Regions from separate parts of the Rhizobium sp. 42MFCr.1 genome, predicted to be linked through region 1. Evidence: predicted binding sites of a transcription regulator. Region 1 holds the regulator's gene; each other region holds the start of a gene.
What was found. The regulator PhoB, encoded in region 1, activates phosphate uptake and scavenging genes when phosphate is short. The targets are predictions, from matches to a motif close to TGTCATNNANCTGTCAT.

Region 2: the regulator PhoB is predicted to act here: its motif matches at 3,846-3,862, upstream of C934_RS0115210 (DUF1045 domain-containing protein).
Region 3: the regulator PhoB is predicted to act here: its motif matches at 3,059-3,075, upstream of C934_RS0105915 (alkaline phosphatase D family protein).
Region 4: the regulator PhoB is predicted to act here: its motif matches at 1,631-1,647, upstream of phoA (alkaline phosphatase).

What each region holds. Positions count from the first base shown of each region.
Region 1 is NZ_KB897832.1:3,127-10,489, reverse strand. It holds gene pstA (phosphate ABC transporter permease PstA) at 1-72, shown strand, start outside; gene pstB (phosphate ABC transporter ATP-binding protein PstB) at 87-902, shown strand; gene phoU (phosphate signaling complex protein PhoU) at 946-1,659, shown strand; gene phoB (phosphate regulon transcriptional regulator PhoB) at 1,696-2,379, shown strand; gene C934_RS0115790 (GcrA family cell cycle regulator) at 2,473-3,006, opposite strand; gene C934_RS0115785 (aspartate aminotransferase family protein) at 3,435-4,631, shown strand; gene argF (ornithine carbamoyltransferase) at 4,674-5,591, shown strand; gene C934_RS0115775 (Hsp33 family molecular chaperone) at 5,684-6,679, shown strand; gene apaG (Co2+/Mg2+ efflux protein ApaG) at 6,680-7,072, opposite strand; gene C934_RS0115765 (O-succinylhomoserine sulfhydrylase) at 7,273-7,363, opposite strand, start outside.
Region 2 is NZ_KB897831.1:23,567-30,929, reverse strand. It holds gene uraH (hydroxyisourate hydrolase) at 1-319, opposite strand, end outside; gene C934_RS0115235 (ureidoglycolate lyase) at 316-816, opposite strand; gene C934_RS0115230 (HepT-like ribonuclease domain-containing protein) at 821-1,183, opposite strand; gene C934_RS0115225 (nucleotidyltransferase family protein) at 1,180-1,473, opposite strand; gene uraD (2-oxo-4-hydroxy-4-carboxy-5-ureidoimidazoline decarboxylase) at 1,529-2,026, opposite strand; gene puuE (allantoinase PuuE) at 2,026-2,949, opposite strand; gene C934_RS0115210 (DUF1045 domain-containing protein) at 3,049-3,771, opposite strand; gene C934_RS0115205 (NAD(P)/FAD-dependent oxidoreductase) at 3,885-5,063, opposite strand; gene mnmD (tRNA (5-methylaminomethyl-2-thiouridine)(34)-methyltransferase MnmD) at 5,062-5,778, shown strand; gene C934_RS0115195 (response regulator) at 5,768-7,363, opposite strand, start outside.
Region 3 is NZ_KB897821.1:77,930-85,292, forward strand. It holds gene typA (translational GTPase TypA) at 1-1,296, opposite strand, end outside; gene C934_RS0105915 (alkaline phosphatase D family protein) at 1,422-2,999, opposite strand; gene C934_RS0105920 (ABC transporter permease) at 3,128-4,807, opposite strand; gene C934_RS0105925 (ABC transporter substrate-binding protein) at 4,818-5,777, opposite strand; gene C934_RS0105930 (ABC transporter ATP-binding protein) at 5,770-6,885, opposite strand; gene C934_RS0105935 (M3 family metallopeptidase) at 7,024-7,363, opposite strand, start outside.
Region 4 is NZ_KB897818.1:213,919-221,281, reverse strand. It holds gene phoA (alkaline phosphatase) at 108-1,565, opposite strand; gene C934_RS0101080 (ATP-binding protein) at 1,730-3,244, opposite strand; gene C934_RS0101075 (MFS transporter) at 3,337-4,464, opposite strand; gene murI (glutamate racemase) at 4,606-5,406, opposite strand; gene C934_RS0101065 (RNA methyltransferase) at 5,387-6,217, opposite strand; gene C934_RS0101060 (FUSC family protein) at 6,275-7,363, opposite strand, start outside.

The sequences.
Region 1 (7,363 bases):
CTGCTCCTATTCCTGATCCTCATGAACCTCGGAGCCATCCTCTTGCGTCGTCGCTTTGAGCGCCGCTGGTAAACGGAGTAAACATTATGAACATGTTGACGGAAGCAGCAGTTGAGAAAGCGGTTGATCAGAAGATGAACACCATTCCCTACAAGATGATCGGCCAGGACGTCTCCGTTTACTACGGCGAGAAGCGCGCGCTGTTCGACGTGAAGCTGAACATCCGTGAAAACACGGTGACCGCCCTGATTGGCCCATCCGGTTGCGGCAAGTCCACCTTCCTGCGCAGCCTGAACCGCATGAACGACACGATCGACGGTTGCCGCGTCGCTGGCAAGATCACGCTCGATGGCGAAGATATCTACGATCCGGATATCGACGTTGTGGAGCTTCGCGCGCGTGTAGGCATGGTGTTCCAGAAGCCCAACCCGTTCCCGAAGACGATCTACGAAAACGTCGCCTACGGTCCGCGTATCCATGGGCTCGCCAAGTCGAAGGCCGACATGGACCAGATCGTCGAACACAGCCTGCAGCGCGCCGGCCTCTGGAATGAGGTGAAGGATCGCGTTCACGAAGCCGGCACCGGTCTTTCCGGTGGTCAGCAGCAGCGCCTCTGCATCGCCCGCGCCGTCGCCGTCAGCCCCGAAGTCATCCTGATGGACGAGCCATGCTCGGCACTCGATCCGATTGCAACGGCCAAGGTCGAGGAGCTCATCCACGAGCTCCGCGAGAACTACACGATTGTCATCGTGACGCACTCGATGCAGCAGGCCGCCCGTGTTTCGCAGCGCACAGCCATGTTCCACCTTGGCAACCTCGTCGAGGAGAATGACACCGACAAGATGTTCACCAACCCGGACGATCCGCGCACCCAGGACTACATCATGGGCCGCTTCGGTTGATCGGCCGTCTCGGTAGCACTTACGATATTCAAGGATGAGCCCTATGGCATCGACACATATCTTTTCTGCCTACGACGATGATTTGAAGTTCCTGTCCCGCCGTATCTCGGAAATGGGCGGCTTGGCCGAGCAGATGGTCTCGGATGCAGTACGCGCGCTCGTAAACGGCGATACGGTTCTTGCCCAGAAGGTCATCTCGGACGATGTGATCCTCGACCACGCGGAGCGCGAGATCGGCGACAAGGCGATCGTCACGATCGCCCGCCGCCAGCCGATGGCGGCCGATCTTCGCGAGATCATGGGCTCCATCCGCATCGCGGCAGACCTGGAGCGCGTCGGCGACCTGGGCAAGAACACTGCCAAGCGCGTCATTGCCGTACAGAGCGCCGGCGTGCCGCGCAAGCTCGCCCGCGGCCTCGAGCACCTGTCCGAGCTCGCCCTCGTCCAACTCAAGGAAGTCCTCGACGTCTACACGAGCCGTGCTGCCGACAAAGCAAAATCGGTCCGTGAGCGCGACGAGGAAATCGACGCGATGTACACCTCGCTGTTCCGTGAAATGCTCACCTACATGATGGAAGATCCGCGCAACATCACCAGCTGCACGCATCTTCTGTTCTGCGCCAAGAACATCGAGCGCATCGGCGACCACGCCACCAACATTGCCGAAACGATCTACTACATGGCCACCGGTGCCCAGCCGGAAGGCGAACGTCCGAAGGACGATACCGCCAACACCGTCGGCGCAGTCACTGAATAGTCATTCCGCGACCGCGCCCCCAGGAGACCGAAACGAATGATCCCTAAAGTAGCTGTCGTTGAAGACGAAGAAGCGCTGAGCGTGCTTCTCCGCTATAACCTTGAGGCCGAAGGCTTTGAGGTCGATACCATCCTGCGCGGCGACGAGGCCGAGATCCGGCTTCAGGAACGCACGCCGGACCTTCTCATCCTCGATTGGATGTTGCCGGGCGTGTCTGGCATCGAGCTCTGCCGCCGCCTGCGCATGCGGCCGGAAACCGAGCGCCTGCCGATCATCATGCTGACCGCCCGTGGCGAGGAAAGCGAACGGGTTCGCGGCCTCTCGACCGGTGCTGACGATTACGTCGTCAAGCCGTTCTCGACGCCGGAGCTTGTCGCTCGCGTCAAGGCGATGCTGCGTCGTGCCAAGCCCGAGGTGCTCTCGACGCTGCTGAAGTGCGGCGATATCGAGCTGGATCGCGAGACACACCGCGTTCACCGCAAGAGCCGCGAAGTCCGCCTCGGCCCGACCGAATTCCGCCTTCTCGAGTTCTTGATGGCATCGCCCGGCCGCGTCTTCTCGCGCTCGCAGTTGCTCGACGGCGTCTGGGGTCACGACATCTATGTCGACGAGCGTACTGTTGACGTCCATGTCGGCCGCCTGCGCAAGGCTTTGAACTTTTCCAACATGCAGGACGTCATCCGCACCGTGCGCGGTGCCGGCTATTCGATGGAAGCCTGATCCTTTCAGGCGAGAGCCTGAAAGGTCTTTCCAATACAACGAAAAACGGGCCCGCGAAGGCCCGTTTTCTTTATTCCTTATCCGGCTTCCGGGTCAGGCGACCCGGTTAGCGGCCTTGCGGCGCTCGTTGACCGGCTGGTAGGCCATGCGCTGATGATACGTGCAATACGGGGAAGAGTCCGGGGACTCGCAACCGCAGAAGTGGAAGTCGTCATTGAGCGGATCGCCGACCGGCCACTTGCAGGTGCGCTCGGTGAGTTCGGTGAGGCCAAGGCGGCGAGAAATCGGAACGATTACATTTGCGGCCGGACGGAAGCGGACTTCCTCCACCGTATCGATTTCGATCTCTTCCTTGAGCATCGTCGCGCCCTGTTGGCGGGTAACGGTGCGTGTGGTGATCCGCGAGGCGTAGTTCGTGGCGCGGGGCGCCGAAGTCGTGCGCTTGGGGGTTCTGACGGTGGTCGTCGAACCGCCGGCCTTGGCACGGCCGGGCAGACTCAAACGATGGACTTTACCAATGACGGCATTACGACTTACACCGCCAAGTTGTGCTGCGATCTGGCTGGCGCTCAGGCCTTCGGACCACAGCTTCTTCAGTTTTTCAACGCGCTCGTCTGTCCAGTTCATGCCCCTGTCTCCGCCTTATTAGCGTTGGTGTAGGCAGAATCCTTCACCGTTGCCACGGACGTATCCGAGGCAAGAAACGCTTACTCAAATTTTGGTGACTAGTTCCGCCGCATGCAGCCTAGTAATTGAGTTTTAACCTAGTGTGAGGCCGACTCCGTGACAAGAGTCGGTTGAATCTCGGGGAATCGATTTTCAAGTTTTCCCCAACTTGCTGGGCGTGAGAGTCATTTATGCAACATAGTTGTTGATAGGTCGAGCGCCTCGGGATGGCTGCTTGACGCATGCAGCGAAACCTCAGTTTTGTTGACATTGCAGTGCGAAAAGTAAATAGTGCTGCTCGCCGCCGAAAGGCGGCATTTTTAATTTTCCGGACCTGCTTTCCTTAGCCGGAGTCCGGCTGCTGATGATTGCTGATAGGAGATCGCGCCATGGCTGAAGCCGCGCTTTACGACACCTACTCTCGTGCCCCGCTGCGGTTCGAGCGAGGAGAAGGCGTGTGGCTGATCAGCGAAACGGGCGAGCGATATCTTGATTTCGGCGCGGGCGTTGCCGTCACCTCCGTTGGCCACAGCCATCCGCATGTGGTTGGCGCGCTGAAGGAGCAGGCCGACAAGGTCTGGCATCTGTCCAACATCTATGAGATCCCGGGTCAGGAAACACTGGCAAAGCGGCTGACCGATGCGACCTTCGCCGATAAGGTGTTCTTCACGAACTCCGGCGCGGAAGCCTTGGAATGCGCGATCAAGACCGCGCGCCGCTATCAGTTTTCCAAGGGCCATCCCGAGCGGTTCCATATTATCACCTTTGAAGGCGCCTTCCATGGCCGTACGCTGGCGACGATTGCCGCCGGTGGCCAGGAGAAATACCTCGAAGGCTTCGGTCCCAAGGCGCCTGGCTTCGATCAGGTGCCGTTCGGTGATCTCGATGCACTCCGCAGCGCCATCACAAATGAAACGGCCGCGATCCTCATCGAACCTATTCAGGGGGAAGGCGGCGTCCGCCCGGCGACGAACGAGTTCCTGAAGGCACTTCGCGCGATCTGCGACGAGCATGGTCTGCTGCTGATTTTCGATGAAGTGCAGACCGGCATGGGCCGCACGGGCAAGCTCTTTGCGCATGAGTGGTCAGGCGCTACCCCCGATATCATGGCGGTTGCCAAGGGCATCGGCGGCGGCTTCCCGCTCGGAGCCTGCCTTGCCACGGCAGAGGCCGCTTCCGGCATGAAGGCCGGCACGCATGGCTCCACTTATGGCGGCAATCCGCTCGCCATGGCAGTTGGCAGTGCCGTGCTCGACGTGATCCTCGCGGAGGGCTTCCTGCAGCAGGTGCGTGACGTCTCGCTGGTATTCCGCCAAGGGCTGGCCTCGCTCAAGGATCGCTATCCTGATATCATCGAGGATATCAAGGGCGAGGGGCTGCTGCTCGGCGTCAAGGCCGCCGTGCCGTCCTCCGAACTGCTGCAGGCGATCCGTGACGCCCATCTGCTCGGCGTACCCGCTGGCGACAATGTCATTCGTCTTCTGCCGCCTCTGGTCGTCACTGCTGACGAAGCCCGCGAGGGCCTTGCCCGCCTCGAACGCGCCGCCGAAAGCGTGCGCGCTGCGAAGGTCAAGAAGACGGCTTAATGAATAGTGCCTGTCGGAAGGCGGGCGTGATAGGTAACGATAATGGCTTCCCCCAAACACTTCCTCGATCTCTCCGCCGTCGCGGCATCCGACCTACGGCTCATCATGGATGACGCAATCTCGCGCAAACAGGCCTTCAAGGCCGGGCAGGGCGACAAGCCGCTATCAGGCAAGATGCTGGCGATGATCTTCGAAAAGCCCTCGACGCGCACCCGCGTGTCCTTCGACGTTGGCATGCGCCAGCTCGGGGGCGAGACGCTGTTCCTGTCGGGCACAGAAATGCAGCTTGGCCGCGCCGAGACGATCGGTGACACGGCCAAGGTGCTGTCGCGCTATGTCGACGCGATCATGATCCGCACGACTGATCATGCCCGCATGCTGGAGCTCGCCGAGCATGCAACCGTTCCTGTCATCAACGCATTGACGGATGATACGCACCCCTGCCAGATCATGGCTGATGTCATGACCTTCGAAGAGCACCGCGGCTCGATCAAGGGCAAGACGATCGCCTGGACCGGCGACGGCAACAACGTGCTGCATTCGTTGGTCGAAGGAGCCGCGCGTTTTGGCTACCGCATGAATATGGCGGTGCCCCTTGGTTCCGAGCCAAAGGATCACTATCTGAACTGGGCCCGCAATGAGGGCGCCGAAATCATGCTTTACCATGATGCAGACCGTGCGGTCGCCGGCGTCGATTGTGTGGTGACCGATACCTGGGTCTCCATGAATCAGGAACATCGGGCCCGTGGTCACAACGTATTCCAGCCTTATCAGGTCAATTCGGCTTTGATGGCGCAGGCCGACAAGGATGCATTGTTCATGCATTGCCTGCCCGCCCATCGTGGTGAGGAAGTTACGGACGAGGTGATCGACGGCCCGCAATCCGTGGTCTTCGATGAAGCGGAAAACCGTCTTCATGCGCAGAAGTCGATTCTTGCTTGGTGCCTGGGCGCGATCTGAACCATACTGGACGCCACGTTTGGCCGGAAGGCCCGGTGGCCGTGCGAGCGGATGGACACCCTTGTCTGCCGCTCTCAGACTAGGAGAAGACCATGGCAGAACCTGCAGCCACCCTCGGCGAATTCAATTTCGCCGGCGATGATCATGTCGTTCCGTTTCAGGTTGAGGGACTGGATGTGCGCGGTCGCGCCGTCCAGCTCGGGCCGATGCTGGACGCGATCCTCGAGCGCCATCGCTATCCTGCGCCCGTCGCGCGGCTTCTTGCCGAAGTCGTTGTGCTGACGGTGCTGCTCGGCACGTCGCTGAAATTTGAAGGCAAGTTCACGGTCCAGACCAAGGGCGACGGCCCGGTGGACCTGCTTGTTTGCGATTTCTCGACGCCTGAGAACGTGCGTGCCTACGCACGCTTCAACCAGGGCCTCCTCGACAGGGCCGTTGCGGCAGGGCAGATCGAGCCCGAACAGCTTCTCGGCAAGGGCATGCTGGCCTTTACGATCGATCAGGGCAAGTTTTCCCAACCCTACCAGGGTATCGTTGCGCTCGACGGTGCGACCCTTGAAGAGATTGCCGGCACCTATTTCCGCCAGTCTGAGCAGATCCCGACGCGGGTGCGTCTTGCTGCTGCCGAACTCTTCGATCGCGACGACGCGGGCAAGCCGCGCCACCGCTGGCGGGCTGGCGGTCTTGTCGCCCAGTTCCTGCCGGAAGCGCCGGAGCGCATGCGCCAGCCGGATCTTCACGGCGGCGACGGCGATAGGACTGGCGGCACCCACAAGGAAGACGATGCCTGGATGGAAGCCCGCTCGCTCGTCGACACGATCGACGCCGACGAACTGACGGATCCGCAAGTCGGCACCGAGCGGCTGCTATATCGTCTGTTCCACGAGCGTGGGGTTCGCGTCTACGAACCGCGCGAGGTCTTCGATCGGTGCAGCTGTTCCCGCGAAAAGATCAAGGGGGTGCTGAAGGGCTTCTCGGCGGAGGAAATTGATGCCAGTCAGGAAGACGGCGCAATTTCGGTCACCTGCGAATTCTGCTCGACGACCTATCGTTTCGAAGTGGAAGAGGTGGCAGAGCCTGCGGAGTGATCAGTTCAGGACTCTCAGCAGCCCTGGCGAATCCAGTGAGAAGGCGGGTATTTCGACATTGAAAAGCTCGCCTTCGTCCGTTTCCATCTGGTAGTGACCGAACATCAGCCCCGACGGCGTATCCAGCGGGCAGCCCGAGGAATATTCATAGGTATCGCCGGGCGCGAGCCGCGGCTGTTCGCCCACGACGCCGGCGCCCGTGACCTCATCGACGAGGCCGTTCTGGTCGGTGATGTTCCAATAGCGGTTCACCAGTCGCACGGACTTGTCGGAATTGTTGCTGATGACGATCCGGTAGCCCCAGACATAGCGATCGTCTTCCGGATCGGATTGCTCCTCCAGATAAAAAGGTTCGACGACGACTTCAATGTCTCGTGTAAGGGCGCGGTACATGCCTACACCATAGTCAATATACGTTACCGGTATCTTATACGACAGCCGATCCGTCAATAAACCGATAGTCGATCACGTCCGTAATGCCTGTAAAGGCAAGAAGTTTCGCCACTTAAGCCTGACTTTGACCTGTCTTGGGTGGGGCAAAGCAGCATGTGGCGGTCGGCCGGATTTGCGTCGATCCGGCCGATGTCGGCTGATCAGGCGTTCACTTTTGCGAGAGCCTGGGCGAAGTCCTCGATCAGGTCGTCCGTGTCCTCGATGCCGGCGGAAAGACGAACGGTACCGCCG
Region 2 (7,363 bases), on a different contig from region 1:
TCAACAAGGGCACGTGGTAATGCGCGGTGACGTCGGCAATACCGAAGCGGATGGGCACGAGATCCAGAAAGGCCGGGTGTGGCAGAGCAATACCCTCGGCGCGCAGATAGTCTCCGGCATGAAAGACGAGTTCATAAGTCCCCGCCTTGAAGCTATCGCCGATCAGGATCGGCCCGCCGTCGACGCGGCCGTCGGAATTGGTCTTGACCGTCTTCATATGGCGACGGACCTCTCCTTCAAGGTGAAAGAGATCGATCCGCAATCCCTCGGCCGGCTTGCCGGACGCGGTATCTAGTACGTGGGTGGTCAGTCCGGTCATAGGCTCGGCTCGCTGATGATGAAGGGCCTTTCGAAGAAGTATTCTTCCAGATTGTTGCCGGGTCCCTCGCGGTCGACAACAAGGAAATCGCTTACGGCGCCAAGCGACATCAACGGGTGGTGCCAGGTATTGCGGCGATAGTTCACGCCCTGATCGCCCCGCGCCAGAAACACCCGCGGACGACCGGGCTTGCCGCCCTCGTCCTCGGAGACGACGACGAGATAGGGGCGGCCGGAGATAGGCGAAAAACTCTGGCTGCCGAACGGATGCCGCTCCATCATGTCAACTTCATAGGGAAAGTGGCGCGGCTGGCCGCGAAACAGGTTGATGATGACACGCGCGCCCTCGCCTGCCGCTTCGGCAGCGGCAAGCGCATGGAAGCGCTCGGTCGTTCCGTTGTTGATATAGCGCATCGTTACCGGATCGGCTTCGATGATATCACCGAAGGGCGCAAAGGCGGATTTGGTCAGCGGAACAATATCGAGGATTTGAGACATGTCTTTATTCGCCTTCGGCACGCCAATTGCGCACGAGGTCAAGTCTGTAGAGCAGGTCGGGAACATCGTCTTTCGCGGTCGCCCAAATCTTGTCGAGATCGATGTCGAAATAGCCATGAGCAATACGATTGCGCATGCCTCGCATCGCGCCCCAAGGGAACTCGGGGTGCTCTACCATAAACTCGGGATGGATCTTTATGAGTTGTGCAGCGATCTCCGAAGCCATCAGGAGGCTCATTCCGACCGCCCGCTGAAGGATGATATCAGCCAGAAAGTGCTCCTTACTGACATCGGTGACCATTTGATGGGCATCGGTAGCGGCTTGCCGCATGCGCTCCAGCAGGTAGGAAATTCGCTCGAGGCTCATATGGGCTTCGCTTCCGAAAGGACACGGATACGCACGGGTTCGGGAAAGTCGCCGGGCGTCAGCAGATGGATGGACGTACCCAGCATCATCTGTTCCAGTGCGTCCTGCAAGCCGCCCAGCGTCAACAATGTGCTGCCCGGCAGCGCATCCACCAGAATATCCAGATCGCTGCCCGGCCGGTCCTCGCCGCGCGCCACGGAGCCGAAGACACGTGGGTTCGCCGCGTTGAAGCGCTTCGTCACTTCGCGGATCGCCTGCCTGTTCTTCTCCAGCACTTCGGATGGCCTCATGGCGCAACTATAAGTCACGGGCGCAAAAGAGAAAAGCACCAAGGAGCTGCCTGTCTCAACGCCCCGGCAGTATCATCTCAAGGCGCAGAAACGCGATACGCTCGACCTGTGCGGTGGCTGTTTCGAACTCTTCATCGCGCGTGTTGTCGATGCGCTTTTCGAAGGCAGCCAGAATGTCATCCTTGTTCAGGCCCTTAACCGCGATGATGAAGGGAAAGCCGAACTTTTCGACATAGGCCGTGTTGAGCTCGGTGAAGCGGCCATGTTCCGCGGCGCTCAGCCGATCGAGCCCGGCGCCTGCCTGCTCTTTCTTGCTGTCTTCGGTAAGCTCACCCGCTATCGCGAGACGTCCGGCAAGATCGGGATGGGCACGCAGCACGCCGAGCCGCTCCTCCGGACTCGCCGCCCGGAAGATGGCGACGAGCGCCGTGTGGACACGATCCACCGTCAGTTCGTCGCCGACGAAACCGTCGTCATAGGCACGCTCGGCAATGAACGGCGAATGTTCAAAGACACCGCCGTAGCGTGACACGAACTCGTCCCGCGAAAGCATCAGATTGTCTCCGGCTTGTGGTGGGCATGCCAATGCTGCGCGATCTCGATTCGCCTGGGTATCCACACCTTGTCGTGCTTCAGCACATATTCGATGAAGCGTTTCAACGCTGCGGCGCGACCGGGACGACCGACGAGACGGCAATGCAGGCCAACCGACATCATCTTCGGGCTGCCGGCCTTCCCCTCTTCATACAGCGTATCGAAGGCATCCTTGAGGTAAGTGAAGAACTGATCGCCGGAATTGAAGCCTTGCGGCGTTGCAAAGCGCATGTCGTTCGTCTCGAGCGTATAGGGTATGATCAGGAACGGGTTGTCATCGACACCCTTCACCCAAAACGGCAGATCGTCGGCATAAGAGTCAGAGGAATAAAGGAAACCGCCCTCTTCCATGACGAGGCGCAGCGTGTTGTCCGAAGGCTTGCCTTGGTACATTCCGTAGGGACGTTCGCCGGTCAGTTCCGTGTGGAGGCGCACGGCTTCCTGGATATGCTTGCGCTCGACGTCTTCCTGGAAGTCCTTGTACTCAAGCCAGCGGTACCCGTGGCTGGCGATCTCCCAACCGGCTTCCTTCATGGCCGCGACCGCCTCCGGGTTGCGCGCCATAGCAAGCGTCACCCCATAAACGGTGGCCTGAACCTTGAGCTCCGTGAACATGCGCCACAAGCGCCAGAACCCGGCGCGCGAGCCATATTCGTAAATCGATTCCATATTGAGGTTTCGCTGACCCGGCCAGGACGCGGCACCTACAATTTCCGACAGAAGGTTTTCGGAGGCAGGATCGCCATCGAGAATGCAGCTTTCGCCGCCTTCTTCGTAATTGATAACGAACTGAACGGCCACGCAGGCATCGCCCGGCCACTTCGGGTCGGGCGTGTTGCGACCGTAACCGATCAGATTGCGCGGATAAGTTTCGGATACCATGAAATCACCTTCCTGAAAGTCGGCGAAACGGTAGCATCCAGAGAAGGAATGTCGAGACGGAAAGTACGCAACAGAGTTTTGCCTTTGCGGCGCAAACTCTTAGGCCAGTGTAGGAACACGATCTCGACGTGCGCTGACCTTGCCCATCGGATGCAGCGAATGCACGCTAAACGGCCCGCCATTCCCCTCTTCGACCATCAGCGCGACATTGGCGACCTTGACGGGATCGGCGAGGACTGGCTCGAAGGCGTTCCGAAGCGCCTGCTCGACCCGTGGCATGTCGCAGTGGCTGACAGGACCGGTCAGCGGCATATGAAAGCGAAACTCGTCCATCACAAAAGGGCTGCCCCAGCGATACAGATTGGCGAACTGCGCCGCCGACAGGCCACCCGGGTCCGTCCGCTCGATTTCTGCCTCGCTCAACGGCGCCCGGAATCGGTCGAACTCTTGAACGACGGCACTGGAAAGATAGTGGACATGTTCGCAAGGCCGCGACGGAACGAGACTGTAGAATACACCGAGCCTCGCCACCTCAAGCTGATGGATGTGAAACGGCGTCAGCGTTCCACAGAAGCGCATCAGATCCCGCAGAAGTTGCGCCTCCGTTACGTCAGCGGCGAGGCGGAAGGGCGCCTTCAGAACACCTTGGAAGCCATAGCGGCGCGGTAGCGCCGTATGGAAGGCAATCTCGTGAATGCTCAGGCCGCGGATCGCTGTCGGCTCGACCATCTCGCCAGAGAACACGTTTCGACCCAACCAGTTTGCAGCCACGTGCGAAAGCGGGTCGCTCGCAGCGGGTGTAAAGCAAATGGCATAGCGCATCCAATTTCCTCCGTCGAACAAACGGCACAGCCCTCCGTCGGCGCCGCGGTTGCGCTAGCAGATAGGTGATTTGCATGACAGAATAACGAAAGGCAGGAGGTGCTAATTCACGTTTAGCGTGAAGCGACGCAGATGTGATTGGCGAGCAAGAAGCTTTCCGGCAGCGCGAAGGGCGGCTGGCGGCCGGCCGCGAGGTGGATCGCTGCCGCAGCCAGACGGTGCGCCAGGCCGAAGCTGACCTTGAAGCCGCCGGTCAATGCGATCAGGCCGGCATGGTCGGGATGGACGCCGATCATCGGATCACGATCGATCGCTTTCGGCCGCAGACCGGCCCACCGCTCAACAACGGGCGCGCCTCGCAACGCCGGCACCAATTGGGCAGATGCCTCAAGCAGCGCGTCGAGCTGCTCGTCCGTCGAGAATGGTTCGTCGAAGCGATTCTCGCTGGTGCTGCCGACGGCGACATGGCCGCCCTCATGCGCAACGATATACAGCCCGTCGCGAAAGATCGTCGGCAAGGACGGGGCTATGTCGACTTTCAGCAGGGCTGCCTGGCCTTTGACGGGCTGGCCCAGCGGCTTCACAAGGCCACCGGTATACCGCTGCAGCAATGGAAAGGATTGGTGGCCGGCAGCGACAATGCACTGTCTGAAAGCAATGTCACCTGCACTGGTAATCGCAACCTTGCGCTCAAGAGCGAGATCATCGACCGAAACGTTTTCGGTAACGCGGACGCTCCGTGCGTCGCGCAGTGATGCCGCTAGGAGCGCGATGAGCGACCGCGGCGCGACTCTGGCGGCAAGCGTGTCGTGCACGAAGCCGCTTTCACCTGCCGCTGCGTCCAGCCAGTTGTCCTGGGGAGGCTTGTCGAGCACGCGCCAGTGGTAGCGCTGCTCGCCGGCGATCCAGCGATGCTTGGCATCCCGGGAATGACCGAGCGCGATCTCGCGCAAATGCGGCTTCGGCAGCGGAATGAGGCGGCCCGAGCGCCGATAGCCGGCGGAAAGACCGGTCTGCCGTTCCAACGCTGCAATCTCCGCCTCCAGAGAAACGAGCGCATCGAACTGAAATTGCTTCTTGGCATTCCACTTGTCCGGCATGTGCGGCATCAGCGCCCCGAGCAGGCCGCCGCTCGCGCCGTGACCAAGCCGGCCGGCTTCGATGAGCCATGCATTGATGCCCAGGCGTTCCGCCTGAACCGCTGCCCATAGCCCCATGATACCGCCACCGATGATCAGCAGGGCAGTCGATGATTGACCGGAACGCGCGGTCGGACTATCGGCTTTTGGCATGACAGATACTGATCCCGAAAAGAGTGCTGGCCTCCACCAGCCGCTGGAGTGGCGCGACGGCGATATGCCCTATTCACCGGCCTTTGGCGACCATTTTTATTGCCAGACCGATGGCCGGCTGGAATGCGGACACGTTTTCCTCGCCGGCAACGGTCTGCCGCAGCGCTGGCAGGATAACGGCGACTTCCTGATCGGTGAGCTCGGCTTCGGCACAGGTTTGAATTTCGCCGAAACGTGGCGGCAATGGAAACTCTTTCGGCGCAACGGGCAGCAACTACACTTCATGTCGTTTGAACTTTATCTGATGCGGCGTGGGGAAATCGACCGTGCGCTTTCTCATTGGGCCGAGATCGACATCGAGCGGCAAGCCCTGGCGGCCGCCTGGCCGGAAACGCCGGAAGCAAGCGTCTTCCTGCGGCTCGATGACCAGACGTCGCTCAGCGTTATCCGCGGCCATGCTCTCGAAGGCGTCGCGGCCGCGCAAGCCGGCTTCGATGCCTGGTATCTCGACGGCTTCGCCCCATCGCGCAATGCCGACATGTGGTCTGAGGAATTGATGCGCCTCGTCTGCGAGAAGACGAAGCCAGGCGGAACCTTCGCGACCTATGCGGCGGCCGGCTTTGTCCGACGAAACCTGATCGCCGCCGGCTTTGCGGTGGAGCGTCGTGCCGGCTTTGCCGGAAAACGCGAGATGCTCTGCGGCATCAAATCCTAGACCCCGCGTGCTGCTCGCTCGCGCGCAGCCACAGCGCAAGCTTCTCTTCGAGCAGTTCCGGGCTGATCGGTTTTGACATGTAATCGTCCATTCCGGCGTCCAGGCAGAGATCGCGGTCGACCTCCAGCGTATGCGCCGTCACTCCGATGATCGGCACGCGATGACCTTGTACGCGTTCGCGATCGCGTATTGCGCGCGTCGCGTCGTGGCCGTTCATGACAGGCATCGAGACATCCATCATGATGATGCGTGGTGCGCAGCGATCCCATGCCTCGACCGCCTCCTCGCCGTTGCCGACGACGAGAAAACTGAGGCCGGTTTCCTGCAATATCTGCGTAAAGACGATCTGGTTGACTTCGTTATCTTCCGCAACCAGCACGTCGATGAACTCCGCCGGCGGCCATTCGGAAGGCTCAGCTTTGGCGAGCGGAGGCGGCGCTGCCTCCGGAACCGTCTTCCCCGCCGCAGCGATCTGTTTCGTGCGACTTGCCCGCACGACGTCAACGATGGTGTTTCGCAGCACGTTGGCCCGCGCCGGCTTCATCAAATAGGCTTGACCGTTAAGCGCGGCGAACTCTTTCTCCGTCCCGGAAATGTCCATTGAGGTCAGGAAGATGATCGGCAGCCGTTCAAAGCGGCTGTCGGCGCGCAGCTTCCGTGCGATGTCGGCGCCGTTCATGCCCGGCATCTGGTAATCCAGCACGACCGCATCGATCTCGATGCCCAACTCGTTCGCTGCGGCGATTATTGCCATGGCCGCCGGTCCGTCCTCGGCGGCGGCCCCATCGAAGCCCCAGAGGTCCAGCTGCTCGGCCAAAATCTGTCGGTTGACCGCGTTGTCGTCGACGATGAGAACGCGCGCACCCGTCACGTTGACCGGCAAGGGCTTTGGAGCAAGGCGCGCCGCTGCCACGGTGAGAGGCAGGTTTACCGTAAAGACCGAGCCCTCCCCCGGTTCGCTGTCCACCTCGAGGTAGCCGCCGAACAAGTCGACCAGCCCTGCCGTGATGGCAAGGCCAAGCCCGGTTCCCTCATGGCGACGCGTGGAGGATGAGTCGATCTGCGAGAACTTGTCGAAAATGGAGTCGAGCTTGTCGCCCGGGATGCCGATGCCGGTATCCTCGACCCGGATGCGCGCCATGATTTCGTCTTCCGCGCCCGGCGTAAAGCCGACGTCCACAAGGACGTGACCGCGCTCGGTGAACTTTATGGCATTGCCGACGAGATTGGCGATGATCTGGCGGAAGCGGCCGGCGTCACCGATCACGGCCGACGGCAAATCGGGTGCCGCGCGCACCAGCAGCTCTATGTTCTTCTCAGCCGCCGGCGAAGACAGGAGCGTTGTAACGTCCTCGATAGCCTCGACCAAATCGAACGTCGTGCGCCTGAGGGTCATCTGGCCGGCGTCGATCTTGGAGAAGTCGAGAATGTCGTTGATAATCGTCACCAAGGCGTTGCCCGACTTGGCGATGATATCGATGAACGTCTTCTGGCGCGTGTCGAGATTGGTCTTCGCCAGCAATTCGGCCATTCCGAGAACGCCGTTCATCGGCGTTCGGATCTCATGGCTCATATTCGCCAGGAA
Region 3 (7,363 bases), on a different contig from region 1:
CGAAGGACGCAGCTCGGTCATTTCAGCCTTGCGCTCGGACATCTTCTGCACGACGACGCCGGAATGCTCTTCATCGACGTCGATGACGACTTCCTCGATCGGCTCCATCAGCTGGTCGTTCTCGTCGCGGTGCATGACGACGCGCGGACGCGACACGGCGAGCTCGAAGCCTTCGCGGCGCATGGTTTCGATCAGAACGGCGAGCTGCAATTCGCCGCGGCCGGAGACGTAGAACGAATCCTTGCCTTCGGCTTCTTCGATCTTCAGCGCGACGTTGCCTTCTGCTTCCTTGAACAGGCGGTCGCGGATGACGCGCGAGGTGACCTTGTCACCTTCGGTGCCGGCGAGCGGGCTGTCGTTGACGATGAAGGACATGGTGACGGTCGGCGGATCGATCGGCTGCGCGGTCAGCGCCTCGGTGATCGCGGGATCACAGAAGGTGTCGGCAACCGTGCCCTTGGAGAGGCCGGCGATCGCGACGATGTCGCCTGCATGCGCTTCATCGATCGAGGTGCGCTCGATGCCGCGGAAGGCGAGGATCTTGGAGATACGACCGGATTCGATCAGCTTGCCATCCTGGCCGAGAACCTTGACAGCCTGGTTCGGCTTGATCGAGCCGGAATTGATGCGGCCGGTGATGATGCGGCCGAGGAAGGGGTTGGCTTCGAGGATCGTGCCGATCATCGTGAACGGGCCTTCGGCAACCGTCGGCTCCGGAACGTGGTTGAGCACGAGGTCGAGCAGCGGTGCCAGACCCTGGTCCTTCGGGCCTTCAGGATTGACGTTCATCCAGCCATCGCGACCCGAACCGTAGAGGATCGGGAAGTCGAGCTGTTCGTCGGTCGCGTCGAGGCTGGCGAAGAGGTCGAATACTTCGTTGATGACTTCTTCATGGCGGCCATCGGGACGGTCGATCTTGTTGATCGCAACGATCGGACGGAGGCCGACCTTCAGCGCCTTGGAGACGACGAACTTGGTCTGCGGCATCGGGCCTTCGGAGGAGTCGACCAGAACGATCGCGCCGTCCACCATCGAGAGAATACGCTCGACTTCACCACCAAAGTCGGCGTGGCCGGGGGTGTCGACGATGTTGATGCGAACGCCCTTCCACTCGACCGATGTCGCCTTGGCAAGGATCGTGATGCCGCGTTCCTTTTCCAGGTCGTTCGAGTCCATGACGCGTTCTGCAACGCGCTGGTTCTCGCGGAACGAGCCGGACTGTTTCAGGAGTTCGTCAACCAGTGTCGTCTTGCCATGGTCAACGTGCGCGATAATCGCGATGTTGCGAAGTGCCATATGTCTATATCTCTGAAGCTGGGGCGCCGCGCTGGGAGAAGGCGCCAATTTCATTTGGGCGGCTCATACAGTGTTTTTCGCGTTTGCGAAAGGGGGGAGGCCGGATTGCCTGCCATGCATGGACGTCAACTCGATATCTGCGGATCGAGCGTCGTCCGCCACAGCTCGGTATCGTTCCGATCCATCAGCCTCACGGTCAGTTGCTCGGTCTGCCCGTCGATGTCGACAAGCCCGAAGAACTGCATGCCTGCCGACGGCGGCAGGTTCTGCTCCGCACCGCCGGGTGCGGCTTTCATGAACTTCACCTCCGGTCCGAAAGTCATGTCGAGTTCCTGCGGCCCATAGGTTCCGGAATGCAGCGGACCCGCAACGAACTCCCAGAATGGCAGGAACTCGCGGAACTTGGCCTTACCGGGATCGCAATAGTGTACAGCCGTGTAGTGCACGTCGGCTGTCAGCCAGATCATGTTCGCTATGCCGGCATCGCGGATGAAGCGCAGCAGATCGGCGAACTCCAGCTCGCGGCCAAGCGGGGCGCCATTGTCGCCGTTGGAGATCGACTCGCTGCCCGTCCGGTGGCCGTAATCGTCCCAGATCACCAGCCCGATCGGCAGATCGCAGGCGATCACCTTCCAGGTCGCGGTCGAGCGCACCAGTTCCCGCTTCAGCCACGCCAGCTGGCGCTCGCCCAAAAGCCGCGACTCCGGCGTCGACTCGGCATCGAGCCCATGACTGTTCGGGCCGCGATAGGAGCGCAGGTCGATGAAGAAGACATCGAGCAGCGGACCGTAAGACACCTTGCGGTAGATCCGACCGGGCTCATCGGCCACGTAACGGATCGGCGTCATCTCGTGGAAGGCACGGCTTGCGCGGGCAGCAACCGTGGCGATCGATTTTTCCTTGTAGCGATCATCATCACGGAGGTCGGTCGAGGGCGACCAGTTGTTCAGCACCTCGTGATCGTCCCATTGGTAGAAGACAGGGCAGACCGCATTGAACGCCTTCACGTGCTCGTCGAGCAGATTATAGGTCCACTGGCCGCGAAACTGGTCGAGCGTCTGCGCGATGTCGCGCTTTGCCTCGGTGACGACGCGGTTTTTCCAAACGCCGCCATCTCGCAGCCTGACCTCGTCCGTGATCGGATTGTCGGCGTAAATAGTGTCGCCCGAATGGATCATGAAATCCGGGCGATGGTAGGCGATCGTCGAATAGGTGCGCATCCCCTCCTCGTCGATGCCCCAGCCCTGGCCGGCCGTATCCCCAGACCACGCGAAGCGGATGCTGCGCTTGCCCGCCGGCGCCGTGCGAAACTGTCCATGGATGGGTTCCGACAGGTCGTTGAGGTCCTGCAGGTCGGCCGCACGAAAGCGATAGAAGATCTCTTGATCATCAGGGAGATTCTGGAGCAGCAGCTTTCCCGCAAGATTGGTGCCCGGTGTCACGTCTATGGGCGCGACGCGCACCGCGTTGGCGAACCGGTCGCTCGTCGAATACTCGACATGCAGTCGTGCCGGCCGGTTCACCTGCGCCCAGACCATACCCGAATTCGCATCGACATCGCCGGATTGCACGCCTGCTGTAAAGACCGGGCGACTTGACGAGCCGCGCGCGTAGTAGGGCATCGCCAGCCCCGCCAGTGCAAATCCGCCAACGGCGCCCATGGATGAGAGGAAGCGTCGGCGGGTTGTTTCAGTCAATGTCATGCCAAGGTCTATCCGGCTAACGGGAGGGCCGAACCTATGGCGGCTGTCATGTCATGCGTTTGAAGGCGGCATGACGGTTTTTCGAAACTTCAGCGACAGTTTTGCTACGAGGCGTCGCCGGTGAGGCGCTATTCCGCCACCAAACCACTGCGGCGAAGCAGCGTCAGCAGCAGAAGCGGCAAGAGCGACGTGATGAGGATAGCGATGAAGGCCATCGCCATGCCGAGCCCGATCGATCCCTGTTCGAACTGGCGCCAGATGAAGGTGGCGATCGTCTGCATGCCGACAGGCGCCACGACAACCGAGGCCACCAGTTCGCGCGAGGCGAGCGCAAAGACCAATAGCATCGCCGAAGCAAGGCTCGGGAAGACGAGCGGCAGGAGGATGCGGCGAAAGGCGGTTACCCCGCTTGCGCCGAAGACCCGGGCCGCCGCTTCCAGGCTATCCCCGATCTGCTGGAACGCCGCGGTCGTATAGCGCACCGGCTGCGGCAGCAGTATGCAGCAATAGGCGAGCAGCAGGATGAATGCCGTGTTGTAGGGGGTCGCCGGCAGCCATGGCATGTTCCAAGCAAGGATCAGCCCGACGGCAACGACGATGCCCGGCAGCGCATTCGGCAGGATCGTCATCGTGTCGATCGCCACGCGTCCGCGGATCTTCGTCTTGACGACCGTATAGGCGGCCAGCACGCCGATGAGCCCGGTAATCAAGGCCGTGCCGATGCCAAGCGAGAAGCTGTTGGCGAGCGCCCCCAGAGCGCCGGCGCTGTTGTTGAAGACCGACAGGAAGTTTTCGGCGCTGATGTTGTCGAGCGCCAGACCACCGGAAATCGTCCGCGACAGCGCCGTGAGCAGGATCGATAGCAGTGGCACGCCCGTTGCCAGGAAGGCAACCACGGCAAAGGCGATCATCACGGGAACCTTCATCGCCCCAAGCGGTCGCTTGTCCTTGGCAGCAGGTTTGCCGCCCACCGTTTGATAGGAGCGTCGGGCGAGGATCCATCGCTGCAGCAGGAATGTCAGCAGAGACATGACGACGAGCAGGATCGACAGGATCGCCGCTCCCGGCAGATCGATCGGCCAATCCGAGATCCGCAGGTCGATACCGGTGACCAGCACCTGGAAGCCGGCACGACGACCAAGGGCAGCGGGCGTACCGTATTCCTCGATCGCCGCGGCAAAGACCAGCATCAGGCTGGCAACGAGCCCGGGCGCCGACAGCGGCAGCGTGATCCGAAAGAAGGCGCGCGCCGGCGACGCGCCAAAGACGCGGCCGACATCCGCATAACGCGCACCAACAGCCTCAACCGTGCGCGACACGGCGAAATAGACCACCGGAAAGGTATTGAAGGCCATGACCATGGTCATGCCGAAGAGCGAGAAGAGGAAGGGCGCGAGGTTAAATCCCGCGATCTGCTGAAGATAACCGCGCGGCTGCAGCGCCATGATCCAGCCAAGCGTCGCGATGTAGGGCGGGATCATGAATGGGAGGAGCAGGAGCACATCCCACAGCGGTGCAAGCGGAATGCGGTAGAGTGCCCGAAACACGCCGAGCGGCACCGCCACCAGCGCCGAGGCCAGCACCACGCAACTGCCGAGCAGAATGGTGTTCCCGGCCATGTCGATCAGCGCGCTATCGAAAAGCGTCGCAGCAAGCGAGGAGAAAGGGCCCGCGAACGAGCCCTGTCCGATGTTGGGGAAGATGCCCTGAAGCACAACGGCGATGAATGGAACGGCGACGACAACGGTCAAGCTCGCGATCGCCAGCCAGGCGGCCGGCGCAGCACCGCTACTATCGTTCGTCCTCATCGCCCTGCCCTTATTTGCCGCCGAACGTGTCGGTGACCTGCTTCAGCGTTTCCTTCCGCTTGCCGTAAACGGCAGCGGTGTCGTACTTCAGCAGCTTCAGATCGCTGATCAGCGGACGGTTTGCCGGAATGTCGGTACGAGCCGGCATCAGCATCTGGTCGGCAACGAGCGTCTGGCCTTCGTCGGATAGCATGTAGTCGATGAACTTCTTCGCCTCGTCCTTGTTTTTCGACCAGTTGAGGATCATCGCCGGACGCGGCGCGATGACGGTGCCGGATTCCGGGAAGATCACATCGATGGCCTCGCCCTTTTCCTTGGCGTTGAGCGTGATGTAATCGACGGCGCCGAAGACAGCGGCCTTGGCACCCTGCAGAACCGGGTTCAGAGCCTCGGCATTGGCGCCGGCGATGATCGCGCCATTATCCTTCAGATCCTTGAAGAGCTTGAAGTCGTCCTGGCCGGCCAGTGCCGCCGTCAGCTCGAAGGACGAGCCGGATTGCGCCGGATCCGGAATATTGACGAGGTCCTTGTATTCGGGCTTCGTCAGGTCGGCCCACTCGGCGGGCTTCGGCGTGCCGCTCTTGGTGTTCCAGGCGATGCCGAGCGCCGAGATGCCCTGGGCAACGGCCGTGTCGGTCTTCAGGAAATCAGGAACCCTGGCGGCGTTCGGGCTGCTGTAGGACACGAGCCAGCCGCGCTTGGCGAAGTCGGTTGCCGTATCCCAGGAAGCCGAAATGAGAACGTCGACCACAGGGTTCGAGGCTTCTGCTTCGATACGGGCCATGACCTTGCCGGTCGTTGCCTGGAAGACGTTGACCCTGACCCCAGTCTGTTTGGTGAAGCCGGCCGACAGCTTGTCGATCAGCCCCTGCGGACCGGCGGTATAGACCGTGATGTCGGCGTGGGCGACGCCCGCCATCAACGTTACGGCGAGAACGCCGAAAGTGATGCTCTTCAACGACTTAAGCATGCTCCAAATTCTCCTCTTTGGACAAATGAATTTCTTTGCCGAACCAGCGGATCTGGCCGGGATCGATCGACAGACCGATGCCCTCGCCGGGCCGCAGCTTGGCGCGGCTCAAAACCTGCAATTCGATCTTTTCGGCGCCGACCAGCGAGACGGTCGCCAGATGACCATCCCCGCGGAACTGCGAACGCAGCACCGTTGCGGCAAGTGTGCCTGGCAGGATCTCGCCCGCGCTGATCGATCCGGTGGGGATGAGGACGCGAACGGCGCAATCGACACCATCGACGCCGCGCAGCAATGCAAGGCCGCTACCTTTGAAGAACCAGTGTTCGTCGCGGTATTCGAGTTCGGCGATACCGCCGAGGCGCAGGAAGTCGGCCACCTCGGGCGTTGCGGGCTTCTCGATCAGCTCGTCGGGCGATGCCAGCTGCTCGATCAGCCCGCCACGCATGACGGCAACATCATCCGCCAGCGTCAGCGCCTCGCTATGATCGTGCGTGACGTAGATTGCCGTCAGGCCGAGCGTCGCGATCAGCTCGGCAAGTTCGCCGACCATGTTTTCACGCAGTTCGCGATCGAGATTGGACAGGGGTTCGTCGAAGAGAATGAGCTGCGGTTCGGCAACGATCGCTCGCGCGATCGCGACACGCTGTTGCTGGCCGCCGGAGAGATCGCTCGGCCGGCGGTCTGCATAAGCACCGAGACCGACGCGTTCGAGCGCCCGCATCGTCCGCGACTGCCGTTCGGATTTACCGACGCCGCGCATTTCGAGCGGAAAGGAGACGTTGCCGCCAACGGTCATGTTCGGCCAGAGCGCATAGTCCTGAAATACCATGCCGAGGTTGCGCTTTTCCGGCGGCGAGAAGGCGCCAGTTGCGGCATCGGCAACGGTGCGTCCGGTAATCGCGATCGAACCTTTCGTAGGCGCGAGCAGTCCGGCGACGAGCCTCAGAAGAGTGGTCTTTCCGCAACCGGACGGCCCAAGCAGCGCCAGCGTCTTGCCCTTGGAAAGCGAGATATCAATGCCCTTCAGAACGGGGGTCGCCCCATAGTGCAATTCCACGCCGGCCGTCGAAACGGCCGCATTGGTCTCTGAAGGTTGAGGGGTCATGAAAAAACCGGCATCGGTTGAAAATCGATGCCGGTTGCTTATTAACCTTCAATGACAGTCATGTGACGAAGCGGCAAGAAGCCGTCTTCCATCAATACTTTAGCCGTCGCGTATCGATGACGCGCAATACCTGCCGCCTCAGGCGTCGCTGCCCGACAGTTCTTCAAAGGTCGCAAGACCCTTCTTCACCAGCATGGCATCCGGGCTTGGCAGCTTGCCGCGGAAACCCTTGTAGGCATCCTCAGGATCGATCGCGCCACCGACGGAATAGATGTTGTCCTTGAGCTTGGCCGCCATCTCGCGATTGAACGCGTCGCCGGTTTCCTCGAAGGCGGCAAAGGCATCCGCATCGAGCACTTCGGACCACATGTAGGAATAGTAGCCGGCTGAATAGCCGCCCGAGAAGATGTGCTGGAAGTGCGGCGAGGCATGCCGCATGACGATCGACTTCGGCATGCCGAGCTCCGACAAGACCTCC
Region 4 (7,363 bases), on a different contig from region 1:
TGAAACACCGGACATCTCTGCCCGGTGCTGGGGCGGTCTTTAGGGCGAAGTCGCTGGAATGTCAATCACAATTCCACGTTTTCGCCCGTGGCATTCGCCGACGCGGCCTACTTCGCGCTGGCCGTCTCGGTCTTTAGGCCGAGCGCGTCGCTGATCGTATAGAACAGATCCGTCTGGTCCGTCAGGCCAGTGACATTGGCAGCGCGCGGCCCGTAAGCAGCAATGCGAAGCTGCGAGCCGGTATGGCCCTGGTCATCCGCATCGTCGGAGTTGCCGTAGCTCACGGCCATCACGGCGCCGTCCTTCGTCATCAACGCTTCCGTCAAGCCCGGAGCCTTGGCGTCGGCATCGATTATCTGGCTTGCGTGCGCATGATCGGCGGTGATGATGACGAGCGTGTCGCCGGCTTCTTGCGCAAACTTCAACGCTTCCTGAACGGCTTCATCGAGATCAACCGTTTCGCCGATCTGGCCGCACGGGTTGGCGGCATGATCCTGCTTGTCGATCGACGCTCCCTCGATCTGCAGGAAGAAGCCCTTCTCGTTCGTCCTGAGCAGTTCGATCGCCTTGGCCGTCATCTGTGCCAACGTCGGGGTTGCCGACGTGCGCTTCTCGTTGGGCTTGCAGACGACCGGCTCCTTCTCGACATTGCCGTAATGGCTGGCCTTCGGGCCTTCCCAGCGAACCGGCATATTGCCCTCGGCAAACAGGCCGAGTACCGGCGCACTGTCGTTCGCCTGCTTAACGGCCTGGAGCTCGTCAAGGTTCGAGACGATCTTGTAGCCTCGTTCCTCCGCCTGCTGGCGAAGCGTCTTGTCCTTCCATTCGCCGGCCTTGGCGGTCTCGCCGAAGCTCTTTGCGCCCCCGCCGAGTGTCACGTCGGGGCGCGTATCCAGCAACTGCTCGCTGATCGAACCTTTGCCGCCGTTTTCAAGCGCGTTCGTCGGGCACTTCTCTGTGGTGGATGCCGGGCTGTAGCACTTACGCTGGGTCACGTGCGCGATCTGCACGGCTGGCGTTGCATCCTGCAGTTCGGCTGTCGAGACATTGCCTGTGCCAAGACCGGCAGCCTTTGCCTTTTCGATCAGCGTTTCGTGGCTCTTCTCATGAATGTCGACGCCGATCGCGCCGTTATAGGACTTCACGCCCGTCGCCCAAGCGGTGCCCGAGGCAGCAGAGTCGGTCACATAGGTCGGCTTGCCCGTCTTCTTTTCGAGCGAATAATGCGTGTATTGCCCGGTGACCGGAAGCGCATCGATGCCCTTGAAATACTGGCCCGCGCCGACCGCATAGTTGCGTGCGATGGTGATCTCGGAGTCGCCCATGCCGTCGCCGATCAGGAGGATGACGTTCTTCGGGCGGGTATCGATGAGCGCGGCGCGATAAGCCTCGGTGATGTCGCCGGAAAGGCGGCGTGCGCCACCGGGAGCGCTGAGATCGGCGCTTGCCGCACGTTCCAGAAGCTTGTTCGCCGCATCATCTGCATAGCCAGGCTGAACGGCAACGGTTGCAAGCAGGCCGCCGACGACAAGGCGCAGCAGCTGGTGACGAACGTTGTTTCTCATGACCGAGATCTCCTTTTGATAATCCGCATCGACCGCACGGGTCGCGCGCCTTATCCACCACCCGAATGAAGCTCTTGTGACAAAAGCAACTGCTTCGTGTGACATTAGGGATCGAGTATAAACCGGGTACATTGTCCGCGCGCTATTTGCCGTCAATTCGGCCGTCATTCCGCTGCGGAGCGCACCTCATCCACATCAGGCGCATTGGCATCGCCGGGAGCCGTCTGGCAACTCATGTCGGGGAAAGCGACGATGCGCTTGCCGGCGAAGTCCGTGTGCACGACCACAGTCCCCTGCTCCTCGAAATAGCCAAGTAGACGTCTCGCACGCCGGGCCGAGTGGGTGCCGTAAGCGCGCGCAATCCGCGCATCCGAGGGGCATGGTTCGCCACAAATTGCCGCTTTTGCCAACATCAGGAAAACACCCTGAAGATCGTCGGTGACGCCAGAAGAGAGCGACAACGCCATTCCCCAGGCCTCGGTTTCTGCGGTCGCCGCACCTACGCCGGAACGCGAAATCGCCACGCGGCGTCGGAACTCCGACAAAGACATCGGAGCGCCTGGAACCCGGCGCATGCGAAGTCGCACCAGGAACTCCTGGTAAAGCACGGAATCCGTTCGGAATCCGGAGCTCGGATCGTCCAGTATTTCGTTGAGCACCGCCGTCAGCCGCTCCTCCCGTTCCTCGACCGACAGCTCGGGCTGAGGCGCACGCGTCTCCGAAACCGGAGCCGAGGCAGCAGGAGCTGATCGCGACAACTCCGCGAGAATATCGGTGGTCGGCCGTGGTGCGGGCGCGGCGCGCCGAACGATCGGCCGCTGAAATTCTTCCGGATCCGGGGTGAAGATCAGGTCTTCGACGTCCTGCGGTGCGTCCGGCAGCGGCATGAGCTTGGGGCTCGACGAACGCGCCGAGGTCTCGACATTACCGATCTGGATCGGCAGCGGGCGGCGGGACAAGGCCGGCCCAAGCGCAACGAAATTGCCACGCTTCAGGTCGCGGAACATTTCCGCCTGCCTGCGATCCATCCCGAGCAGATCGGCAGCACGCGCCATGTCGATGTCGAGGAAGGTGCGCCCCATCAGAAAGTTCGAGGCTTCCGCGGCCACGTTCTTGGCAAGCTTTGCTAGGCGCTGCGTCGCGATCACGCCGGCAAGACCGCGCTTGCGGCCGCGGCACATCAGGTTCGTCATGGCGCCAAGCGACATCTTGCGGGCATCTTCCGAGACGTCGCCGCCGACCGAAGGCGCAAACATCTGCGCCTCGTCGACCACGACGAGAACCGGATACCAGTATTCGCGGTCGGCATCGAACATGCCGTTGAGGAAAGCGGCTGCGGCGCGCATCTGCTGCTCGATATCGAGACCCTCGAGGCTCAGAACGCAGGAGACGCGATGCTGGCGGATACGATTGGCAATACCGGCCAATTCGGCCTCGGTGCGCTCGCCGTCGACGACGACGTGGCCGAACTTGTCCGACAGTGTGACGAAATCACCTTCGGGATCAATGATGACCTGCTGCACCCACTGCGCTGATTGCTCCAGCAGACGGCGGAGCAGATGCGACTTGCCGGAGCCGGAATTGCCCTGCACCAGAAGACGGGTAGCCAGAAGCTCTTCGATATCGAGCGTGGCCGGATTGCCTCCCGACGCCGATCCCATATCGATACCAACCTGCAATGTTACATTCCTCTTTCAATCAAACACGGCGTCCTAGCAGGTTTGGCCGTGTCTTTGGCAACACGCCCGCGCAAACCCACAGAAGAAAAACGTCAGAAACTTGCCTTCAACATTCGCGTAAAGGCCAGGCTGACCGCGAGAGGTACCAGCAAGACCGCCAATCCGACCCGTAGCCCTGATACCTCCGCGATAAAACCGATCAGAGGCGGTCCAATCAGAAAGCCGGTCAGTGCCATGAAGGATAGGATCGCGACATTGGCGGCCGCCGGTCGATCCCTGAGGCTTGCCGCCGCGGTAACAGCCAGCGGAAAGCCGACCGACACACCGATCCCAACCAGTGCAAAGCCCGCCAGCGTCACCAGGCTATGCCAGGCAAAGACGACCATGAGCATGCCCACCAGCGAAGCCGCGCCGCAGCCCCGGGCCAGTGAAATCGCCCCGAGCCGCTGTTTCAGACGGTCGCCGCTGAAACGGCCCGCCGCCACCATCATGGCGAAAATCGTATATCCGATACCGGTCATCATGCCGTCGGTCTGAAACACATCCTTGAGATAGACGGCAGACCAGTCGGCGATCGCTCCTTCGGTCATCGTAATCCCGAAGACGAAGGCGCAGATGCCGAGAAGCGCGCTGCTTGGCAGCTTGAACGGCATATGCGGCGGAGCCGCGCCAGCTTCGCGATCGGGCGGCAGGCGGAGACTTGCCACTATGGCAAACGGCAAAACGACGAAGGCTGCCGCCATGATCGCCCATTCGGCCGGCACGGCAATCGCCACCATTCCCGAACCAAGCAGGCTGCCGGCCATGATGCCTAGGCTCCAGAAGCCATGGCACCGGTTCATAATTACAGAGCCGGTATCCTTCTCAGCACGATCGGCTTCGACATTCAACCCAAGCTCCAGCGTCGACATGGCAACGCCAAGGAGGGCAAGCGCGATGAACAATTCAACCGGCGTCCGGGAGAAGGCCGGAAGGCAGACAATCACCGAGAAAACTACAAATCCTGCGATGACGGTGGTTTTGCCGCCGATGCGCGACACCACTCGTCCGGCGACAGGCAGCGTCGTGAGGATGCCGACCGGCATGCCGAGCAGCGCCAGCGCAAGATCAGCAGGACCGAGCCCCAGACGAGCCTGGATTTCGGGAATGCGCGGCAACCAGCTGCCAAATGCAATCGGTTGCAGGAAGAAGATAGCCATAACAAGTTTTTGGAAAGACATGCGGAGCCTGGCGGGATCGATGCGAATCACAACCCTTAGTTTGCGCAGTCATCAGGTCTTGCGAAAGCCCCTATCGCATCAACGTTCGACGCGATTGCGCGGGAACCGCCTGACCAGCCGGTCAGCCCTGCAAGCAGCCCATCAAGCCTTGAGACCAAAACCCTGCATCAGCCGCCTCGTCGCAAAATCGGGATTGCCTGAGGTGAAAACCGCAAAGTCGAAATTATCGGGATGCACGGCATCGGCGACATGCGGCACGAGGCTGCGGGCACGCCGGGCAATTGCCTCAGCGGGATCGAGCCAATCTACCGGCCAGGGCGCAAGTCGACGGAAGACGTTCGCCATGAAGGGATAGTGCGTGCAGGCAAGCACGACGATATCGGTCTTCGATCCGTCTTTCTCCACGAAGCATTGATCTATCTCGGAAAGAACAGCCTCATCCGACACCACATCACCGCGGATATAGGCCTCGGCCATTCGGGCCAGATTTTCGGACCCGACCAGACGCACATGGCACTGCTGCGCGAAGGACTGGATCAGGTCGCGCGTATAGGCCCGCTTGACCGTACCCGGCGTTGCCAACACGGAGACAAGCCCCGAGCGTGTCCGCTCGGCGGCCGGCTTGATCGCCGGTACCGTGCCGACGAAGGTCATCTGCGGAAACGCCGCACGCAGATCGGTGCCAACAAGCGTAAAGGCCGTGTTGCAGGCGATGATGCAGACTTCGGGATCATGCTCGTCAAGCAGCTTGGCGAAAAGACCAATGATCCGTTCCTTCAGTGCTTGCTCTTCCCAGCCGCCATAGGGAAAGCCGGCATCGTCAGCAATGTAGATGAAGCCGCGCTCCGGCATCAGCACGCGCGCTTCCCGCAATACGGTCAGCCCTCCGATACCGGAATCGAAGACCAGAACCGGTTTCAGCTCATTCAGCGCTGCTGTCATCTTCCGACTGTTCCTTGACGTCGACGGGCGGCCGCCTCCCGCGCGGATATTTCCGCGAGAAGCGGTCGAGGGAGGAGATTACGCCGCGCAACACGCTGATTTCCTGCTCCGTGAACGCGCGACGGGAAAGGACTGCCCTGAGGTTGTCTACCATTTTCGGCTTTTTCGCGGGCGGATGGAAATAATTGCGTGCATCCAGCGCTTCTTCCAACTGGTCGTAGAGACCGAACAATTGTTCCTTCGTGGATTGCGTCTGCGACATCGCCTGGAAGGGAACGGATCCGACATCCTCCATGCCCGACTTCATCCACTCGTAGGACATCAGCAATACCGCCTGGGCGATGTTGAGCGACGCAAAGGCAGGATTGACCGGGAAGGTGACGATCTCGTCGGCCAGCGCAACCTCCTCGTTCGTGAGTCCCCAGCGCTCGCGGCCGAACAGGATGCCGCTGCCCTCGCCTGCCTGGAATTTGGCGCGCAGCGTTTGCGCCGCCACGACGGGCGACCGTACGGGCTTGAAGCCATCGCGCTCACGCGCTGTCGTTGCGTAAACGAAGTTCAGGTCGGCGATAGCTTGCTCGAGTGTGTCGTAGACCTTGGTGCCCTCGATGACGTGGTCGGCCTTCGAGGCGGCGGCCTGTGCCTTCTCGTTCGGCCAACCGTCACGCGGATTGACGAGCCTCAGTACCGAGAGGCCGAAATTCGCCATGGCCCGCGCGACCATCCCAATGTTCTCCCCCATTTGGGGTTCGACGAGAATGATTACCGGACCTTCCGTGAGAAGTTGCCGCTCGCTGTTCGTGCCTGCCATGACGCTGGATCCTTTTGCTACGGGCGGAATAGCCAAGCCGGGCCGAAACGGCAAGGGTCAACCATTCGGGTAGAGGCGATCGAGCGTCGAGCCGATCATCTCGACCCCAAGGCGCGCACCCGCATGCGACAGCGGCAAATGCCGTTCCGGTGCACTGCTGGCCTTTTGGTCGACGAAGAAGCAGTCAGACTGGCGCTTTGCGAGAAGCGTCGCACGCTCACGTTCAGCATCGATCAGTTTCATGCCATCGTTGTCACACGCGCTCCTGTCGAAATCCTTCGCCAGGATTCGCGCCCAATAGGTCGCCGCAAGAAAGATCGCGAGCGTCTGCCGTATGTGTCCTGGCCTGGTGACAACCGACCAGGTCGAACCGAGTGGGCGGGCAGCTGCAGCTATGTCCCGGTAAGCCGCATCGAGCTTCTGCGAAAGAGCGATCAGCGCGTTCGTTGCTTCGCCCGCCGCTGCGGCAGAAAGCAGCTCTTCCAATGCCGAAAACCACGTCGCCAGCGCCGTATTGAGCGCGCTGCGTGTTCGCGCAGGAAAAACGACGAAGGCAATGAACGTGCCCGCCGCAGCCCCAAGCATTGTTTCTTCGACGCGCAGCAACAGCAGGTCGACTGTCAGCGATCCCGTCATGCCATAGACTAGGCAAAGCGCAATCGATACGAAGAAGGTCATTATCGCGTAGGATGTCTGAAGAAAATAGAAGGCCAGAAAGATGGCAATCGTGGTGATTACTAGGGCAACCGCCATATGCCCCGTCAGGGCTGTTGCGAGAAACAAGCCCATCGCAATCCCGAACAGCGTCCCAAGCGAGCGTTGCAGGGCCTTCATCGCCGTATCACCACGCGAATTCGTGTTGGTGAACACCAGGAAGGATGCAAGCACTGCCCAGAACCAACGTTCGCGTGACAGCATCAGCCCGAGGGTCATTGCGATTGCCGATGCCAGCGTAATCTGCAGGGCCGCGCGGATCAGGGGATTGGCCAGCGAGAAGTCGATCTTCGCGGGAGCAGCAGTCGCTTCGGTTACAGCCCAGACTTCGGCAAATCCTGTCGAATAGCCCTTCTCGATCGTTTCCGAGAGGAGCACTCGCGCCTCTCCCAGCCGGATCAAGGACCGAGCCGTCTTGGCCTGCAGATCATC